Regions from separate parts of the Arthrobacter sp. NicSoilB4 genome, predicted to be linked through region 1. Evidence: predicted binding sites of a transcription regulator. Region 1 holds the regulator's gene; the other holds the start of a gene.
The links. The regulator HrcA, encoded in region 1, represses chaperone genes, less so after heat shock. The targets are predictions, from matches to a motif close to TTNGCACTCGNNNNNNNCGAGTGCNAA.
Positions count from the first base shown of each region.

Region 1 (8,366 bases):
GGTTTCGCTGGATCTCGTCCCATACGCTGTAGGCGGTCACGATGTCGCCCACCAAGCGGTGCCGGACGACGTCGGAGGCGTCCAGGACTGTGAAGTTGACGTCCTCGATGCCCTGCAGGATTTCCTCGACGATCCGGAGCCCGGACCGGGTCCCGAAGGGAAGGTCCACCTGCGTAACGTCCCCGGTGACCACCATTTTCGAGCCGAAGCCCAAACGGGTGAGGAACATCTTCATCTGCTCCGGAGTGGTGTTCTGGGCCTCGTCCAGGATGATGAAGGCGTCATTGAGCGTGCGTCCGCGCATGTAGGCCAGCGGGGCCACCTCGATGGTCCCGGCCGCGATCAGCCGGGGGATGGATTCGGGGTCCATCATTTCGTGCAGGGCGTCGTAGAGCGGCCGCAGGTAGGGGTCGATCTTGTCGCTGAGCGTGCCGGGCAGGAATCCGAGCCGCTCCCCCGCCTCGACGGCGGGACGGGTCAGGATGATCCGCGTGACTTCCTTTTGCTGCAGCGCCTGGACAGCCTTGGCCATCGCCAGGTACGTCTTGCCGGTACCCGCCGGACCGATGCCGAAGATCACCGTGTTGGCGTCTATCGCGTCGACGTAGTTCTTCTGGTTCAGCGTCTTCGGCCGGATCGTCTTGCCGCGGCTCGAAAGGATGTTGTGCGTGAGCACCTCGACCGGGTTCTGCAGGGACTGGGTCCGGAGCATTGATACGAGCTGCTGCAGGACAGCGGGCGTGATGATGGTGCCCCTGGCGACGAGGCCACGGACCTCGTTGAGCAGGCGCATGATCCGCGGCACGTCCGCGGCCGGCCCGCTGATCGCGAGCTCGTTGCCGCGGACATGGAAGTCGACGGCCGGGAACTGGGCCTCAATAAAGCGCAGGGCCTCGTCATGACTGCCAAGGGACTGGACCATCTGATCGGAGCTGTCGAACAGGACTACCTCCGTCCGCAGCCCTGGTAGGGAGTGGGGGAATTCACCTGCGGAGCGCTCTCCAGCGCTGATCCGGGCCTTGCCGTTCGTTGCTTCAGTCATGGTGTTGGCCCGCGGGCCTCTGGTCCCCTCCAGTTCGGAAATGGTCTGCCCCCTGATCCGGCCCCACGGTGCTTGTGGTGAAGGCTTGTTGTGAAGGCGGTGCTTGTTGTGGCTCGCCTTCTGGTTCCGGGGTCAGCGGGTCCTCCTATCTTACGCCAGTGGCCGGCTGCGTATGCCGCCGGGCGACGGCCTGTCGGGCAGCCCGGCCGGCTGTCTGGCAACCATTTCCGACTTTGTTTCCGGATTTTGGTATCAACTTCGCATCGGCCTCATATCGTTCCCGTTGCAGTTCCGGCCCTCCTGCCGAATCCCCCGTTCCGCGCCGGACCCGTATGCGATGCTGGAAATCAGCTACCTGCACGGCATTTGCAGCCGGGCGGCGGGCACGGTCAAGCAGACGAACCAGACGAACCAGACAAACCAGAGCAGACAAGGGCAGCGGCAATCAGGCAACGCGGGATGGGACAGACAACAGCAGCAGGCGCGCGGATACGACCGCGCATGCTGCTGCTAATGCTGCCTGCGGCGCTGGTCCTGTCCGGCTGCGTGGCCACGCCCCAGTCCGGCATCACGAACTCCAACTCTCCGTCGCAGGTCGTGTCCGCCCAGGCATCGGCGGCGACCACCAGCGCGCCGCTGGAGACGACCCAGGCATCCAACAAGGCGCCGGTCTACTGGATCGGCCGGAGCAATGACAACACGTTCCTCTACCGGGAATTCCGGGATGTCCCGGAACAGGACAACCCGGTCACCCGGGCCCTGCGGGTCATGATGTCGCAGAAGCCGCTCGATCCGGACTTCTTCACTCCCTGGCAGAACCCCAAGAAGCTGGCCACCTCCATTTCGGGCAAGAATGTCATCACCGTCGACATGTCAGCGGACGCTTTCAACAGCAACGTGGATCCCGCCATGGCCGAGCGCGCGGTCCAGCAGCTCGTGTACACCGCGACGGCGGCCGCCGCCAGTGCGGGACTGATCGACTCCGGCCAGCAGATTCAGGTGGTGGTGCTCGTGGACGGCCATACCGACTACGTCGCCTTCAACCACGTCCGCCTCGGCTCCCCGACGTCGCGCAGCGCCGGGATGGTCGCCCCGGTGTGGATCATTGACCCCCAGGAAGGGACTTCAGTCCAGGACGGCGCGGTCAAGGTCTCCGGGCGCAGCACGGCTCCGGGAGGCGAACTCCGGTGGGAGATCCTGCGGATCGACGGCAGCGTCAAGACCAGCTACCTGAACGGGACGGTCACGGCGTCGGCTGAGGCCGGCCAGTCGGGCGCCTTCAGCGTCTCGGTGAATCTTGGACCGGGCAACTACGAGGTCCGGGTGTCCCAGCTGGAGGACGGCAACGCTGCAAAAGACCTGAACATCGATACCCGCGGCTTCACGGTCAAATAGGCACCGCTGCCGAACCAGCATCGACTTTTGAGCTGAACCCGGGCTACCAGCGGCCCAGGATGTCGCTGGCGAGTACTGTCGCTGCGGGACCTGCTGTGGACGAACGCAGCACATGATGTCCCAGCAGGGCCGTCACGGCGCCGGCGTCGCAGAGCCTGGTCACTTCACGCGGGCTGATGCCGCCCTCGGGCCCCACTATCAGCAGTACCTCGCCGCCCGCGCCGGACCCGTCGCCGTCGGACAAGTCACCAGCGGAGTTGGCCGCCTGCCAGGCCTCCAGGACCTGCCGCAGCGGACGCACGGCGTCCTCGTGCAGGATGATGGCGAGATCCGCGGCGGCCACCGCAGCCTGCAGTCCGGCGCCGTCGACGGCGGAGCGGACTTCCGGGATCCACGCACGACGGGCCTGCTTGGCCGCCGCAGTGACGACGGACTGCCACTTGGCGTGGGCCCTCGCCGCACGCTCGGCCTTCCAGCGGACGATCGACCGTTCGGCCTGCCAGGGCACAACCGCGTCGATTCCGAGTTCGGTCGCGGTCTCCGCGGCGAGCTCGTCCCGGTCGCCCTTTGCGAGGGCCTGGACCAGGACGAGCCGGACCGCGGGCCGGGGCTCGTCGGAGAGTTCGGAGCACGTGACCGACAGCTCGTTCGGGGCGACGGCCGCGACGGTGCCGGTCAGGCGCTTGCCGGCGCCGTCGGCGATGTCCACGGCTTCCCCGACGGCAAGGCGCTTCACCGTGACCGCGTGGCGGGCCTCAGGTCCGTCAAGAGTGAAGACGGAGCCGGGAACCAGCCCGTCGAGGGTGCCGGGGGCAGTGAAAAAGACCGGGTTGCTCACCGCTACAGGTTACCGAGCCGGTCCCGGAGCTTCGCGAAAACCCCGCCGCTCGCGGCGAGCTTTCCTTCGGTGAACTGCTCGCCGCGCAGCTTCGCGAGCTGGCGGAGCAGGTCCTCCTGGGCGGCGTCGAGCTTGGCGGGGGTGTCCACCTGGAGGTGGACCTTGAGGTCACCGCGGCCGTAGCCGCGAAGGTGGGTGACGCCGAGTCCGCGCAGCGTGATGACCTCACCGGACTGGGTGCCTGCCTTGACGTCAATCTCCTGCTGGCCGTCGAAGGTGTCGAGGGTGAGTTCAGTGCCCAGCGCTGCCGCCGTCATGGGGATGTTGAGGCTGGCGTGCAGGTCGTCGCCGTCGCGCACGTAGGTGGCGTCGTTGTTGACCCGGATCTCCACGTACAGATCGCCGGCGGGGCCGCCGGCGGGGCCGGCCTCGCCCTGGCCGGAGAGCTGGATGCGGGTGCCGGTGGCAACTCCGGCGGGAACCTTCACCGTCAGGGAGCGCCGGCTGCGGATCCGGCCCTGGCCTGCACATTCGTTGCAGGGGTCCTTGATGACCGTGCCGAAGCCCTCGCAGGAACCACAGGGCGCGGTGGTCATGACCTGGCCGAGGATGGAACGGACGGCGCGCTGGACCTGGCCGCTGCCGCCGCAGATGTCGCAGCGTTCCGGGTGGCTGCCTTCACGGCAGCACGAGCCCTCACAGGTGGGGCAGGTGACAGCCGTGTCGACTTCGAGTTTCTTGTTGACGCCGAACACGGCGTCGCGGAGGTCGATCCGGACGCTGATCAGCGCGTCCTGGCCGCGGCGGACGCGTGAGGCCGGTCCGGCCTGGCCGCCGGCGCCGAAGAAGGTTTCGAAAATGTCCTGGAACGCGAAGCCCTGGCCGGAGTAGCTGCCGCCGCCGAAACCGTTGTCGGTGCCGTTCTCATTGCCGGTGGTGTCGTAGACCCTGCGCTTCTGCGGATCGGACAGCACCTCGTAGGCGTGGGTGACGGCCTTGAACCGGTCCGAGGCGTCATCCCCGGGGTTCACGTCCGGGTGCAGGGTCCGCGCCAGCTTGCGGTAGGCCTTCTTGATTTCTTCGCCCGTAGCTTCGCGGGAGACTCCAAGAACGTCGTAATGGCTGCTCAAAGTTTGTATCTCTTCCTTTTTGTACTGCCGGTGGGGCACTGCCTGTTAGGGGCAAGAAGCCTGGTGTCGGAACGTCGGGACGGGCGTGGTGTGCCGTCCGTCAGGGGCCGAGAATCCTTGAAAGATAGCGGGCCACCGCTCGGACGGCGGCCATGGTGGTGGGATAGTCCATCCGGGTTGGCCCCAGCACGCCGACCTTCGCCGTGGCGTCCGGACCGTAGCCGGTGGCCACCACCGAGGCCTCGGCGAGTCCGACATACGGGTTCTCCCGGCCGATGCTGACCGTCACCCCCCGCGGGTCCGCCGCCATGTCACTCAGCAGGCGGAGCATAACCACTTGTTCCTCGAGGGCTTCCAGCACCGGTCCGATGCTCAGCGGGAAGTCCACGTTGGAGCGGGCGAGGTTGGCGGTTCCGGCCATGACCATACGCTCTTCGCGGCTGCTCGTGGCCAGCGCCTCGAGGCCGCGGGCCAGCGCCTGCGCCGCGCCGCGCCGCGCGGGCGGGCAACTGCCGACCACGGACTGCAACGACTGCGGCAACAAGTTCAGCGGCGTCCCGGACAGGCCGCTGAGGAAGCGCGTGCGGAGTTCGGCCAGGGCCTCGTCGCCGAAGTCCTGCCCCACGTCAATGACCCGCTGTTCCACTTTGCCGGTGTCGGCGATCAGCACGATAAGCACCTTGCGGGGCGCCAACAGGACGAATTCGATGTGCCTTACCTTGGCCCGGCTGAGATGCGGATACTGCACGACGGCGACCTGGTTGGTCAGGTGCGCGAGCAGCCGGACGGTTCGGTCCAGGACGTCGTCGAGGTCGTCGGAGCCTTCCAGCAGGGCCTGGATGGCGCGGCGTTCTGCCGGTGAGAGCGGCTTGACCGCCGAAATCTGGTCCACGAAGAGCCGGTAGCCCTTGTCGGTGGGGATGCGTCCGGCACTCGTGTGCGGGGCCGTGATGAGGCCCTCATCCTCCAGGGCCGCCATGTCATTGCGGATCGTGGCGCTGGAGACGCCCAGATGGTGCCGCTCCACGAGGGCTTTGGAGCCGACGGGTTCCCGTGAATGGACGTAGTCCTCCACGATGGCGCGCAGCACTTCGAGTTTGCGTGGTTCGCTCACGCTCCACCTCCATTCGACTGTCCCGCATCCGGTGCCGCCGTTCGCCGACCGCACCGCACGCTCTGCTGGCACACGGCCTGTCGGTTAGCACTCGACATGCCTAAGTGCTAACCAGTCTAATATGAGTCGCCGCGTTGTTAGCATTGGATTCGCTCCGGGCGTTCTTCCCGGGGCAGGTGTTTTCGGGCACAGCCCGCCGTAGCAATCCAATCGCAAAGCAGTGTGGAACCGATGTCGTACCAGAACTGGGGCCCGCAGGACCTGTCCGCCCCCGCCAAGACGCAACTGCCGGAAGTGCCGGTGGAGCGCGGAATGGTCCTCGAAGATGTGCAGTCGGGCTGGGTGGGCGCCGTGACCCGGGTGGAGAAGTCCGGCGGGATGCACGTCGTCGCCCTGGAGGACCGCCGCGGCAAGTCCCGGTCCTTCCGGCTCGGCTTCGGCTTCCTGCTGGACGGACAGCCGATCCGGCTGATGCCGCCGGCCCCCCGGGGCGCCGCGGCTGCCGCCGGCAGCAGAACAGCCTCCGGCTCCGTCCGTGTGGCGGGCCAGCGTGCCCAGGTCGCCAAGGCGAGCCGGATCTGGGTGGAAGGCAAGCACGACGCCGAACTCGTCGAGAAGGTCTGGGGCGACGATCTCCGGGTGGAGGGCATCGTCGTCGAGCCGCTGCACGGCATCGACGACCTCGCCGGAGCCGTGGCCGCTTTCCGGCCCGGCCCCGGGCGCCGGCTCGGCGTCCTGGTGGACCATCTGGTTCCCGATTCCAAGGAATCCCGGATCGCGGACGCCGTTATGGCATCCCCCGGCGCGGCCGGCAACGTGCTGATCGTCGGGCACCCCTATGTGGATGTCTGGCAGGCGATCCGGCCCGCCGTGCTGGGGATCGAGAAGTGGCCGGTGATTCCCCGCGGCGTGGACTGGAAGACGGGCATCCTGATGGCTTTCGGCTGGCCGCACAGCACCAAGGAGGACATCGGCCTGGGCTGGCAGAAACTCCTCGGCGCGGTCCGCAGCTACGCCGACCTGGAACCCTCCCTGCTGGGCCGGGTGGAAGAGGTCATCGACTTCCTCACCGTTCCCTGAGGAGCCTGCCCTGGCGCCGCCGCCAGCGGGCCGATCCTCCATTCCGCGCCGAACCAAGTATTCTTGGAACGGCGGCTGCGCTCCCGGCGCGGCCCTGGCACCCCCAGGCACCAACGCACCACCGCAATCCGAAGGACGACACCGTGGCAGATGACGCACGCGAACACACCGGCAACCAGGCCGGCCATGGCCAGCCCCCGTACCATGGCGTTCCCGCAAATGCACTGCCCCTGACGGCAAGCGAGGACCGGCAGTGGGCCACGCTGGCTCACTTCGGCGGCATCCTCGGCTGCGTTCCCTCGCTGCTGATCTACCTGATCTTCAAGGACCGCGGCCCGTTCACGGCGCAAGAGTCCAAGGAAGCCCTGAACTTCACGCTGCCGCCCACGATCGCGGCCGTGCTGTGCAACCTGCTGGTCTTCGTGCCGGTGGTGGGCAACATCTTCGCTGTCCTCGCCACGGTCATCTGGATCGCCGTCACCTGCTTCTCGGTCGCGGCCGGCATCCACGTCAACCGCGGCCAGCCGCACCGCTACGAGTTCAACCTCCGCTGGATCAAGTAGCCCTCCAGCCGGTCCCAGGCAGACGGTCCCGAAATCCCGGACCGAAGCAGGAAAGCCGGCCGCTGCCCTCAGGGCGGCGGCCGGCTTTTTCAGCTTGGTCGGGCAGGATCTTGCGGACCCTAGTCCGGCAAAATCCTGCGGACGACGGCGTCTGCGAGCAGCCGGCCCTTGAGGGTCAGCACGAGGCTGCCGTGGAACGCCGCCACGGGATCAATCAGGCTGTCGGCGATAAGCCCGGCGACGGCGTGCCGCCCGGTGTCACCGAGTCCGCCGAGGCTGCTGATGTCCAGCCCGGAATTCAGGCGGGCCTCCAGCATGACGCGCTCGACGTTGCGGGTCTGCGAATCGAGGGTCTCCCGGCCTGCTGCCGGCGAAAGCCCCGATCCCAGCCGGTTGGCATAGGCCGTGGGGTGCTTGACGTTCCACCAGCGCACGCCGCCCATGTGGGAGTGCGCGCCCGGGCCGATCCCCCACCAGTCATCGCCACGCCAGTAGGCAAGGTTGTGCCGGCAGGCCTGCTCCGGGGTGCGGGACCAGTTGCTGACCTCGTACCAGGACAGTCCGGCCGCCGAGATGAGTTCGTCGGCGAGTTCGTATTTGTCTGCGTGGTCGTCGTCGTCGATCCCCGGGACTTCGCCGCGGCGGATCTGCGCGGCGAGCTTGGTGCCCTCCTCGACGATCAGCGCGTAGGCGCTGATGTGGTCCGGCTGGTAGGACAGCGCGGTCTCCAAGGAGTAACGCCAGTCAGCCAGAGACTCCCCCGGCGTCCCGTAAATCAGGTCGAGGCTGACGGCCAGGCCCGCCTCACGGGCCCACCGGACCGCCTGGGGCACCCGGCTGGGCGTGTGCGTGCGGTCCAGGACCTTCAGAACGTGCGGCACTGCGGACTGCATGCCAAAGGAGACGCGGGTGAAGCCGGCGTCGGCCAGCAGCTGCAGGGAATCGGGCGTAACCGAGTCCGGGTTCGCTTCCGTGGTGACCTCGGCGCCGGGTTCGAGGCCCCAGGCTCCTATGGCGGCGGTGAGGATCCTGGCCAGGTCTCCGGCCGGGAGGAGCGTGGGTGTCCCGCCGCCGAAGAAAACCGTGCTGAGCGGACGTGCCGGCAGGCCGCTGGTCTTCAGAACGGCTGCCGCGAAGTCGACCTCCGCGACGGCGGTGCCGGCGTAGGCGTCCTGGGACGCCCCGCCGCCGAGTTCCGTGGCCG
Region 1 covers NZ_AP024653.1:2,166,375-2,174,740, forward strand. Annotated here, with positions in the region: gene LDO13_RS09755 (PhoH family protein) at 1-1,042, opposite strand, end outside; gene LDO13_RS09760 (hypothetical protein) at 1,146-1,556, shown strand; gene LDO13_RS09765 (GerMN domain-containing protein) at 1,544-2,437, shown strand; gene LDO13_RS09770 (16S rRNA (uracil(1498)-N(3))-methyltransferase) at 2,481-3,275, opposite strand; gene dnaJ (molecular chaperone DnaJ) at 3,278-4,405, opposite strand; gene hrcA (heat-inducible transcriptional repressor HrcA) at 4,506-5,519, opposite strand; gene LDO13_RS09785 (DUF3097 domain-containing protein) at 5,751-6,599, shown strand; gene LDO13_RS09790 (DUF4870 domain-containing protein) at 6,743-7,162, shown strand; gene hemW (radical SAM family heme chaperone HemW) at 7,282-8,366, opposite strand, start outside.

Region 2 (8,366 bases), 790 kb from region 1:
CTGGAGGTGGCAGAGTCCACGGACGCGGCCCCGGAGTTCATCGTCGCCACCGACGCGCGGCGTAAAGAGGTCTACTGGGCACGGTATGCCCTCAGCGGGGGACAGTTGCCATTGCTGGTGGACGGCCCGCACGTCGGCTTCGCGGCGGAACTCCCCGACCTTCCCGTCTACGGCGCCGGCGCCGGTCTCTATGCCGACGTCGTCAAGGCCGTCCCCGGCTTCAGCTCCCGCCAGCCGGAGGCGCTGTCGCTGGGCCAGTTCGCCCTGGCGCGGCTCGCAGCGGGGGAGCAGCTGCTCGAGTCCACACCGCTCTACCTGCGCGAGTCGGATGCCCAGGTGCCGGGACCGCGGAAGAGGGCACTGTGAACACCGGGCCCGCAGGGCAGAACACAGGCCAGAACACAGGACAGAACACGGGACAAGACACACCGGCGCGGCTGCCCGGCGGGGTCACCCTGCGGGAGATGACGTCAGCGGACATTCCCGCCGTCCATGAGCTGGAGTGCAGGCTGTTCCCGGTGGACGCCTGGCCGCTGCAAATGTTTGTCACCGAGCTGGCGCAGGCAGAAACCCGCCGCTACGTCGTGGCCGAACTGGCCGGGCAGATCGTGGGCTACGCCGGGCTGATGTGCATCCGGCCGATCGCGGACGTCCAGACCATCGCCGTCGTCCCGGAGCAGGAAGGGAAGGGGATCGGCTCGGCGCTGCTCACCGAACTCATCCGGGAAAGCCTGCTGCGCCGCGCCGAGGACGTGCTCCTGGAAGTCCGGGCCGACAACCCCCGTGCCCAGCAGCTCTACCGCCGCTACGGATTCGAGCAGATCCACGTCCGCCGCCGCTACTACCGCGACGGCGTCGACGCCCTGATCATGCGGCTGCGCCTCAGCGCCCCCGAACCAGGCGCCCCGGAACCAGGCACGCCCGAACCAGACTCGACGCCCAGGGAAGCAGACCGCCCATGAACGACACCCGGCACGACGGACCACTGGTCCTCGGCATCGAATCCTCCTGTGACGAGACCGGCGTCGGAATTGTCCGCGGGACGCGGCTGCTGACCAACACCGTGTCCTCCTCCATGGAGGAACACGTCAGGTTCGGCGGCGTGATCCCCGAGATCGCCTCCCGCGCGCACCTGGACGCCTTCGTCCCCACACTCCGCGAAGCCCTCGCCGAGGCCGGGGTGACACTGGAGGACGTCGACGCCATCGCCGTCACGTCCGGCCCCGGACTCGCCGGAGCCCTGATGGTTGGCGTCTGCGCGGCCAAGGCGCTCGCCGTCGCCACGGGCAAACCGCTGTACGCCATCAATCATCTCGTTGCGCACGTCGGCGTCGGGCTGCTCCAGACGGACGACGGCGGCCCGCAGGCACCGGCCAGGACCCTGCCGGGTAATGCTTTGCCGGGGAATGCTCTGCCCGAAAATTTGGGCGCCCTCCTGGTCTCCGGCGGGCACACGGAAATCCTCCGGATCCGGAACATCACCGGGGACGTTGAGCTGCTCGGTTCCACGATCGACGACGCCGCCGGCGAGGCCTACGACAAGGTGGCGCGGCTCCTGGGACTGGGCTATCCGGGCGGACCGGCGATCGACAAGCTGGCACGGACCGGGAATGCCAAGGCGATCCGTTTCCCGCGCGGACTGAGCCAGCCAAAATACATGGGGACCGCGGAGGAACCCGGCCCGCACCGCTACGACTGGTCGTTCAGCGGTCTCAAGACCGCCGTCGCGCGTTGCGTGGAACAGTTCGAAGCCCGGGGCGAGACGGTGCCCGTTGCGGACATCGCCGCGGCCTTCCAGGAGGCCGTGGTGGACGTCATCACGTCCAAGGCGGTGCTGGCCTGCCGGGAGAACGGCATCACCGAACTGCTGCTGGGCGGCGGGGTGGCAGCGAATTCACGGCTGCGCCAGCTCACGGAGCAGCGCTGCAGCGCTGCAGGAATCCGGCTGACCGTCCCGCCGCTGGCGCTGTGCACGGACAACGGCGCCATGGTCGCGGCCCTCGGCGCCCAGCTGGTGATGGCCGGGATCGCGCCGAGCGGCATCGGCTTCGCACCGGATTCCTCGATGCCGGTCACCACCGTCTCGGCCTGAGACCGGGCGGAGTGGAGGCTCCGCCTACGCTTCGGGGCCCTTGCGCATCTGCTGGACCAGGTCCAGTACGACGGCGCGCAGGTCGCCGCCGTGTTCCTCCGCCACACGCCGCTGCCGCTGGTACCCGGCGCCGCGCTCGATGATTTTCAGGACGTCGGCCAGCTCGGCGGCGCAGCCCAGTTTCACCGCGACGGGTTCCAGACGGGCAACCGTCTCGCGGATGTGGTCCGTGACCAGCTGTTCATTGCCCGCGGCGTCGAGGATGATGATGGCGTCCAGACCGTAGCGGGCCGCGCGCCACTTGTTCTCCTGCACATGCCAGGGCGGCATGGTGGGAATCGTGCCCCCGTTGTCCAGCGTGGTGGAGAACTCGTCGACGAGGCACTGCGTCAGGGCCGCGATCGCGCCGACTTCCTCCAGTGTGGCCAGGCCGTCGCAGATGCGCATCTCGATGGTGCCGAAATGCGGGACGGGCCGGATGTCCCAGCGGATCTCGGAGAGCGAGTCGATCACTCCGGTGGTGAACATGTCCTGGGCGTACGACTCGAAGTCCTCCCACGTGGCGAACTGGAACGGCAGCCCGGCGGTGGGCAACTGCTGGAACATCAGCGCGCGGTGCGAGGCGTAGCCGGTGTCCTCACCGCCCCAGAACGGGCTGGAGGCGGACAGCGCCTGGAACTGCGGGAAGTAGTTCACCAGGCCGTCCAGGACCGGGAGCACCTTGTCGCGGCTGTCCAGGCCCACATGCACGTGGACGCCGTAGATCACCATCTGGCGGCCCCACCACTGCGTGCGGTCAATGAGCTTGGCGTAGCGCTCCTTGTCCGTCACCGGCTGCAGCTGCGGAGGGCTGAACGGGTGGCTGCCGGCGCAGAAGACCTCGACGCCCATGGGATCGGTGACGTCCCGGACGGCCGCAAGGGAACTGCTCAGGTCGGCCTTGGCCTCCGCCACGGTGTTGCAGATCCCGGTGACGAGCTCCACCGTGTTCAGCAGCAGCTCCTGCTTGATGTGCGGGTGCTCGTCGTCTTCGTTCAATTCGGGATGCTTCGCGGCGACACCGCGGAGGACCTCCTTGGCCACGGAGGCAAGCTCGCCGGTTTCCGCGTCCACGAGGGCCAGTTCCCATTCCACACCAAGAGTTGATTGCCTGGATGAAGCGAAATCAATCTTCATGTGGTCCCTTCATTGTTCAGCTGTCGTTTTTCCCCGCCCCGGCCGGCAACGTCATGGGCGGATTCGCCGGACAGTTGGCGAGGCAACGGTGGTCCAAGTCTAGTGCAGGGGCAGCATCGAGCCGGTGGCCAGAGCGCCGCGACCACGTGAAAGTGTTCACAAAAGTATTCGGACCGCAGCGCTACTCGCGGCATCCCCGGGGCTTCTCCCCGGATCCGCTTCCTGCTCCGGCCGCCGCGCGGGCCGTGGCTGCGGTAACCCCTGAGGAGCGGCCGGTGCGGGCCTGGCGTTTAATGGAGGGGTGCCCATCCTGAATAAAGACATGACCCTGTGCATCTCGCTCTCGGCCCGGCCGAGCAACAACGGGACGCGCTTCCACAACCATCTGTACGAACAGCTCGGCCTGAACTGGATCTACAAGGCTTTTGCCCCGACGGACCTCGCCCAGGCGATCGCCGGCGTGCGGGGCCTCGGGATCCGCGGCTGCGCCGTGTCGATGCCGTACAAGGAGGACGTCATCGCCCTCGTGGATGTGATGGATCCCTCCGCGAAGGCGATCGACTCGGTCAACACGATCGTCAACGACGGCGGCACTCTCACCGCCTACAACACCGACTACACGGCGATCGAGCAGCTGCTGCAGCGCAATGCCGTGCCCTCCTCGTACTCGGTCCTGCTGAGGGGTGCCGGCGGCATGGCCAAGGCCACTGCGGCGGCGCTGCGCGACGCCGGATTCCGCGACGTCACCGTGATCGCGCGCAACGAGGAAACGGGGCGGGCGCTCGCCGGGCTCTACGGTTTCGCCTGGCGCGCCGACGTCGATCCAGCCGTCGCCGCCGACATGATCATCAACGTGACGCCTATTGGTATGGCGGGGGGACCCGACGTCGACTCTCTGTCCTTCCCCCGGGAGGCGGTGGACGCCGCGAAGGTGGTCTTCGACGTCGTCGCGCTGCCGGCGGAGACGCCGCTGGTCAAGGCCGCCCGCGCTGCCGGCAAGACCGTGATCACCGGCGCGGAAGTGGCGACCATCCAGGCGCTGGAGCAGTTTGTGCTGTACACCGGGATCCGGCCCAGCGACGAACAGGTCCGGGCAGCCGAGGACTTCATGCGGGCCCAGTAGCCCGCCGGAATCCAGAGAACCTGCCCTAGACCGGCTCCACCGAAATGGCCACCCGCTCCTCGCCGATCCTGGTGAGGACCAGGGTGGCCGTTTTCTTGGCGGCCTTACCCCCGGCCTTGCCGCCGCCGGGAAGGAGCTGTTTGCGCAACTCCTCCGGAGTGACCGATGTGCCGCGCTTCTTGATATCCAGCACCCCGATGCCCTGGTCCTTGACCCAGGCCTTGAGCGCCTTGACGTTGTAGGGCATCACGTCCAGGACCTCGTAGGCCCGGGCGAACGGCGTGTCGCGCAGCTCCGGGGCGCAGATGTAGGCGATGTGCTCGTCCACGAGGTGCCCGCCCAGCTGGAGGGCGACGTCGGCCACCAGCCCGGCGCGGATGACGGCGCCGTCGGGCTCATAGAGGTACCCCTCGACCGGCCCCACCGGGGCGACCGGGCCGCCGTCGAAGTCCTCGGAACTGCTGAGCTCTGCCGCTCCGGCAGGGCCGAGCAACAGGGCCGCCCGCCGGATCCCCGGACGCCGGACCGCGTTGAACCACAACGCCACTTCGGTGACGTCCCCGCCCACGGACACCCACTGGGCTTCGCAATCCTTGGGAACAGAGTCGTGCGGCATGCCCGGGCCCATCTTCACGCCCACGGCCAGGCCGGTGCCGGCCAGCGACTCAACGAAGGACAACGGCGGGGAGAAGTCCTCCGGATCCCAGATCCGCTTCGTGCCCGACGTGGAGGTGGTCCGGCGCGCCGGATCCAGCCAGACGCCGTCCATTCCGTCGAGGGCCACCGTCGTCGCATCGGCATGGACCACGGTGGCGTTCCGGAAGGGGATCAGGTTCATCGTGGCGCAGGCCGCCGTCGTCTCGTCCATCTCCACCGCCGTGACAGTGATGTCCAGCGAAGCCAGCGCCATGGCGTCGGCGCCGAGGCCGCAGCCAAGATCAGCCACGTGCTGCACGCCTGCCTCCGCGAAGCGCTGCGCGTGCCGGGCCGCCACGGTGAGCCGGGTGGCCTGCTCCAGGCCTGCCTGCGTGAAGATCATCTGCCGGGCGAACTCGCCGAACTTGGCCTCCGCTTTGGTCCTCAGCCGGGACTGGGTCAGCACGGCGGAGACGAGTTCGGGAGAGTGGCCGGCCTTCCGGAGGGAAGCGTTGAGGCGGAACGCCTCATCCTCCTTGTACGGGCCCAGTGACGCCAGCAGCTCCCAGCCTTCGGGGTTAAGGAGCGGGGCGATCTGGTCCTGCGGTGCGTCAGCCATGGTCACAAGCCTAGTTCAGGGCGCCGGTGGAGCCGTGCGCCGGATAGGCTTGACGGCATGGATGACAGCGGCACGGCAAACAACGGCACGGACGAAAACTACGGGGAGGTCGACGCCGCGCAGCAGGACGCCGACGGCGGCCGTCCCGCCCGCCAGGGACTCGCCCGCTACGCCCGGCCGGCGCTGATTGCCGGCGCCGTCATCGCCGTCGTCTGCGCGGCGCTGCTGGTCATCATCTTTTTCCTGGACTCCTTCAACGCCACCGTCTATTCGGTCGGCGGCAAGGACGTTACGGACGCCACCGACGAGGCGAAGTCCATCCGCGAGAGCTACGTGGCGGCCCGCGTAGGCGGCATCATCTTCCTGGTCATCGGATTCGCCCTTGCGGCGGCCGGAGGCCTGGTGCTGTACCGGCACCGGAACGAGGCCGGCCTCGACGACGAGGACAACGGCGAGGACGTCGACTTCGAGGACCTCGGCGGACGGTAGCCACCCGCCCGCATGTCTGCTGGACATGCCCCACTCCCGGCATTCAGCGTGGACATGTCCCTCTGCGCAGCCCCGGAACCGCGGGACATGTCCATCGTTCGGCACTGGCAGTGGACATGATGCCAATGCGTCCACCGGCTGTGACGAAGAATGAGCATGTCCCTCTGTGCAGCCGGGCAAACCGTGGCCACGTCCCTCTTGCCGGCCCGGAACCGGGGGACATGTCCGTCGTTCGGCGCCGGCAGTGGACATGATGCCGATGTGTCAACCGGCCGCGACGAAGAATGGGCATGTCCCTCTGTGCAGCCCCGAATCAGTAGGCATAGCCACTGGGTAAAGCGTTCACCGGGAACGAACTTCTGGCACTCGCCTTGACCGAGTGCTAACTACTTACATAGAGTCGTCATTAGCACTCTCCCTAGGAGGGTGCTAACACCTGAAGCTTGACAGCCAGGCTGCTGCCGGCACCGCGACGACGGTCTGTACGCCATGGCACCACAGCTTTAAAGTCCACGAATTTGCTGACGAATAGGAGAGGTCCTTGTCGGTCTCTATTAAGCCTCTTGAGGATCGTATTGTTGTCCGCCCGCTCGAAGCCGAGCAGACCACGGCCTCCGGCCTGGTTATCCCGGACTCCGCGCAGGAAAAGCCGCAGGAAGGCGAAGTTGTTGCAGTAGGCCCCGGCCGCTTTGACGACAACGGCAACCGCGTTCCGGTCGATGTCACCGTCGGCGACGTTGTCATCTACTCCAAGTACGGCGGAACCGAAGTCAAGACCGGCGGCACCGAGTACCTCGTGCTGTCCGCCCGCGACGTCCTGGCGATCGTCGTAAAGTAACTCTCTTGGACCCCGCGCCGCCGATCCTTCTTTGACGGGTCAGTTGCGCGGGGTTCTGTCTTGAAAGGACAAAACCATGGCAAAGCAGCTCGCGTTTAACGACGCTGCCCGCCGGTCGCTTGAAGCCGGCATCGATAAGCTCGCTAACACGGTCAAGGTGACGCTCGGCCCGCGCGGCCGCAACGTCGTGCTGGACAAGAAGTGGGGCGCCCCCACAATCACCAACGACGGCGTCACCATCGCCCGTGAAGTCGAACTGGACGACCCGTACGAGAACCTTGGCGCGCAGCTTGCCAAGGAGGTCGCCACCAAGACCAACGACGTCGCCGGCGACGGCACCACCACCGCCACGGTGCTGGCCCAGGCGCTCGTAAAGGAAGGCCTCCGCAACGTTGCGGCAGGCGCCGCCCCGGGTCAGATCAAGCGCGGCATCGAGGTCTCTGTCGAGGCCGTCGCCGCCCGCCTGCTCGAGAACGCACGCCCCGTCGAAGGCACCCAGGTCGCCAACGTCGCCTCCATCTCCGCCCAGAGCGACGAGGTCGGCGAGCTCCTGGCCGAGGCATTCGGCAAGGTCGGCAAGGATGGTGTGATCACCATCGAGGAATCCTCCACCACGCAGACCGAACTGGTCCTCACCGAGGGCATGCAGTTCGACAAGGGCTACCTGTCCCCGTACTTCGTCACCGACGCGGAACGCCAGGAAGCAGTCCTCGAAGACGCCCTGATCCTGATCAATCAGGGCAAGATCTCCTCCGTGCAGGACTTCCTGCCGCTGCTGGAGAAGGCGCTGCAGAGCTCCAAGCCGCTCTTCATCATTGCCGAAGACGTCGACGGCGAGGCCCTGTCCACGCTGATCGTCAACCGCATCCGCGGCACCCTGAACGTCGTCGCCGTCAAGGCGCCGGGCTTCGGCGACCGCCGCAAGGCCATGCTGCAGGACATCGCCACCCTCACGGGTGCGCAGGTCGTCTCGCCGGAACTGGGCCTCAGCCTGGACACGGTCGGCCTCGAGGTGCTGGGTACTGCCCGGCGCATCACGGTGACCAAGGACAACACCACCATCGTTGACGGCGCCGGATCGGCCGAGGACGTCGCAGCCCGGGTTTCCCAGCTGCGCGCCGAGCTGACCCGCACCGACTCCGACTGGGACAAGGAAAAGCTGCAGGAACGCCTGGCCAAGCTGGCCGGCGGCATCGGCGTGATCAAGGTTGGCGCAGCCACCGAGGTCGAGCTGAAGGAAAAGAAGCACCGCATCGAGGACGCCGTGTCCTCCACCCGCGCTGCCCTTGAAGAAGGCATCGTGGCCGGCGGCGGCTCCGCCCTCATCCACGCCCTCAAGGCGCTCGACGAGGACCCGGCTGTCCAGGCCCTCGAAGGCGACGCTGCCGCTGCT
Region 2 covers NZ_AP024653.1:2,960,563-2,968,928, reverse strand. Annotated here, with positions in the region: gene tsaB (tRNA (adenosine(37)-N6)-threonylcarbamoyltransferase complex dimerization subunit type 1 TsaB) at 1-366, shown strand, start outside; gene rimI (ribosomal protein S18-alanine N-acetyltransferase) at 465-962, shown strand; gene tsaD (tRNA (adenosine(37)-N6)-threonylcarbamoyltransferase complex transferase subunit TsaD) at 959-2,092, shown strand; gene LDO13_RS13405 (glutamate--cysteine ligase) at 2,117-3,268, opposite strand; gene LDO13_RS13400 (shikimate 5-dehydrogenase) at 3,591-4,391, shown strand; gene LDO13_RS13395 (class I SAM-dependent methyltransferase) at 4,417-5,646, opposite strand; gene LDO13_RS13390 (hypothetical protein) at 5,704-6,135, shown strand; gene groES (co-chaperone GroES) at 6,677-6,973, shown strand; gene groL (chaperonin GroEL) at 7,050-8,366, shown strand, end outside.
Region 2: groES (co-chaperone GroES) is a predicted target of HrcA. The motif match lies at 6,495-6,521, and genes of this name have one in related genera.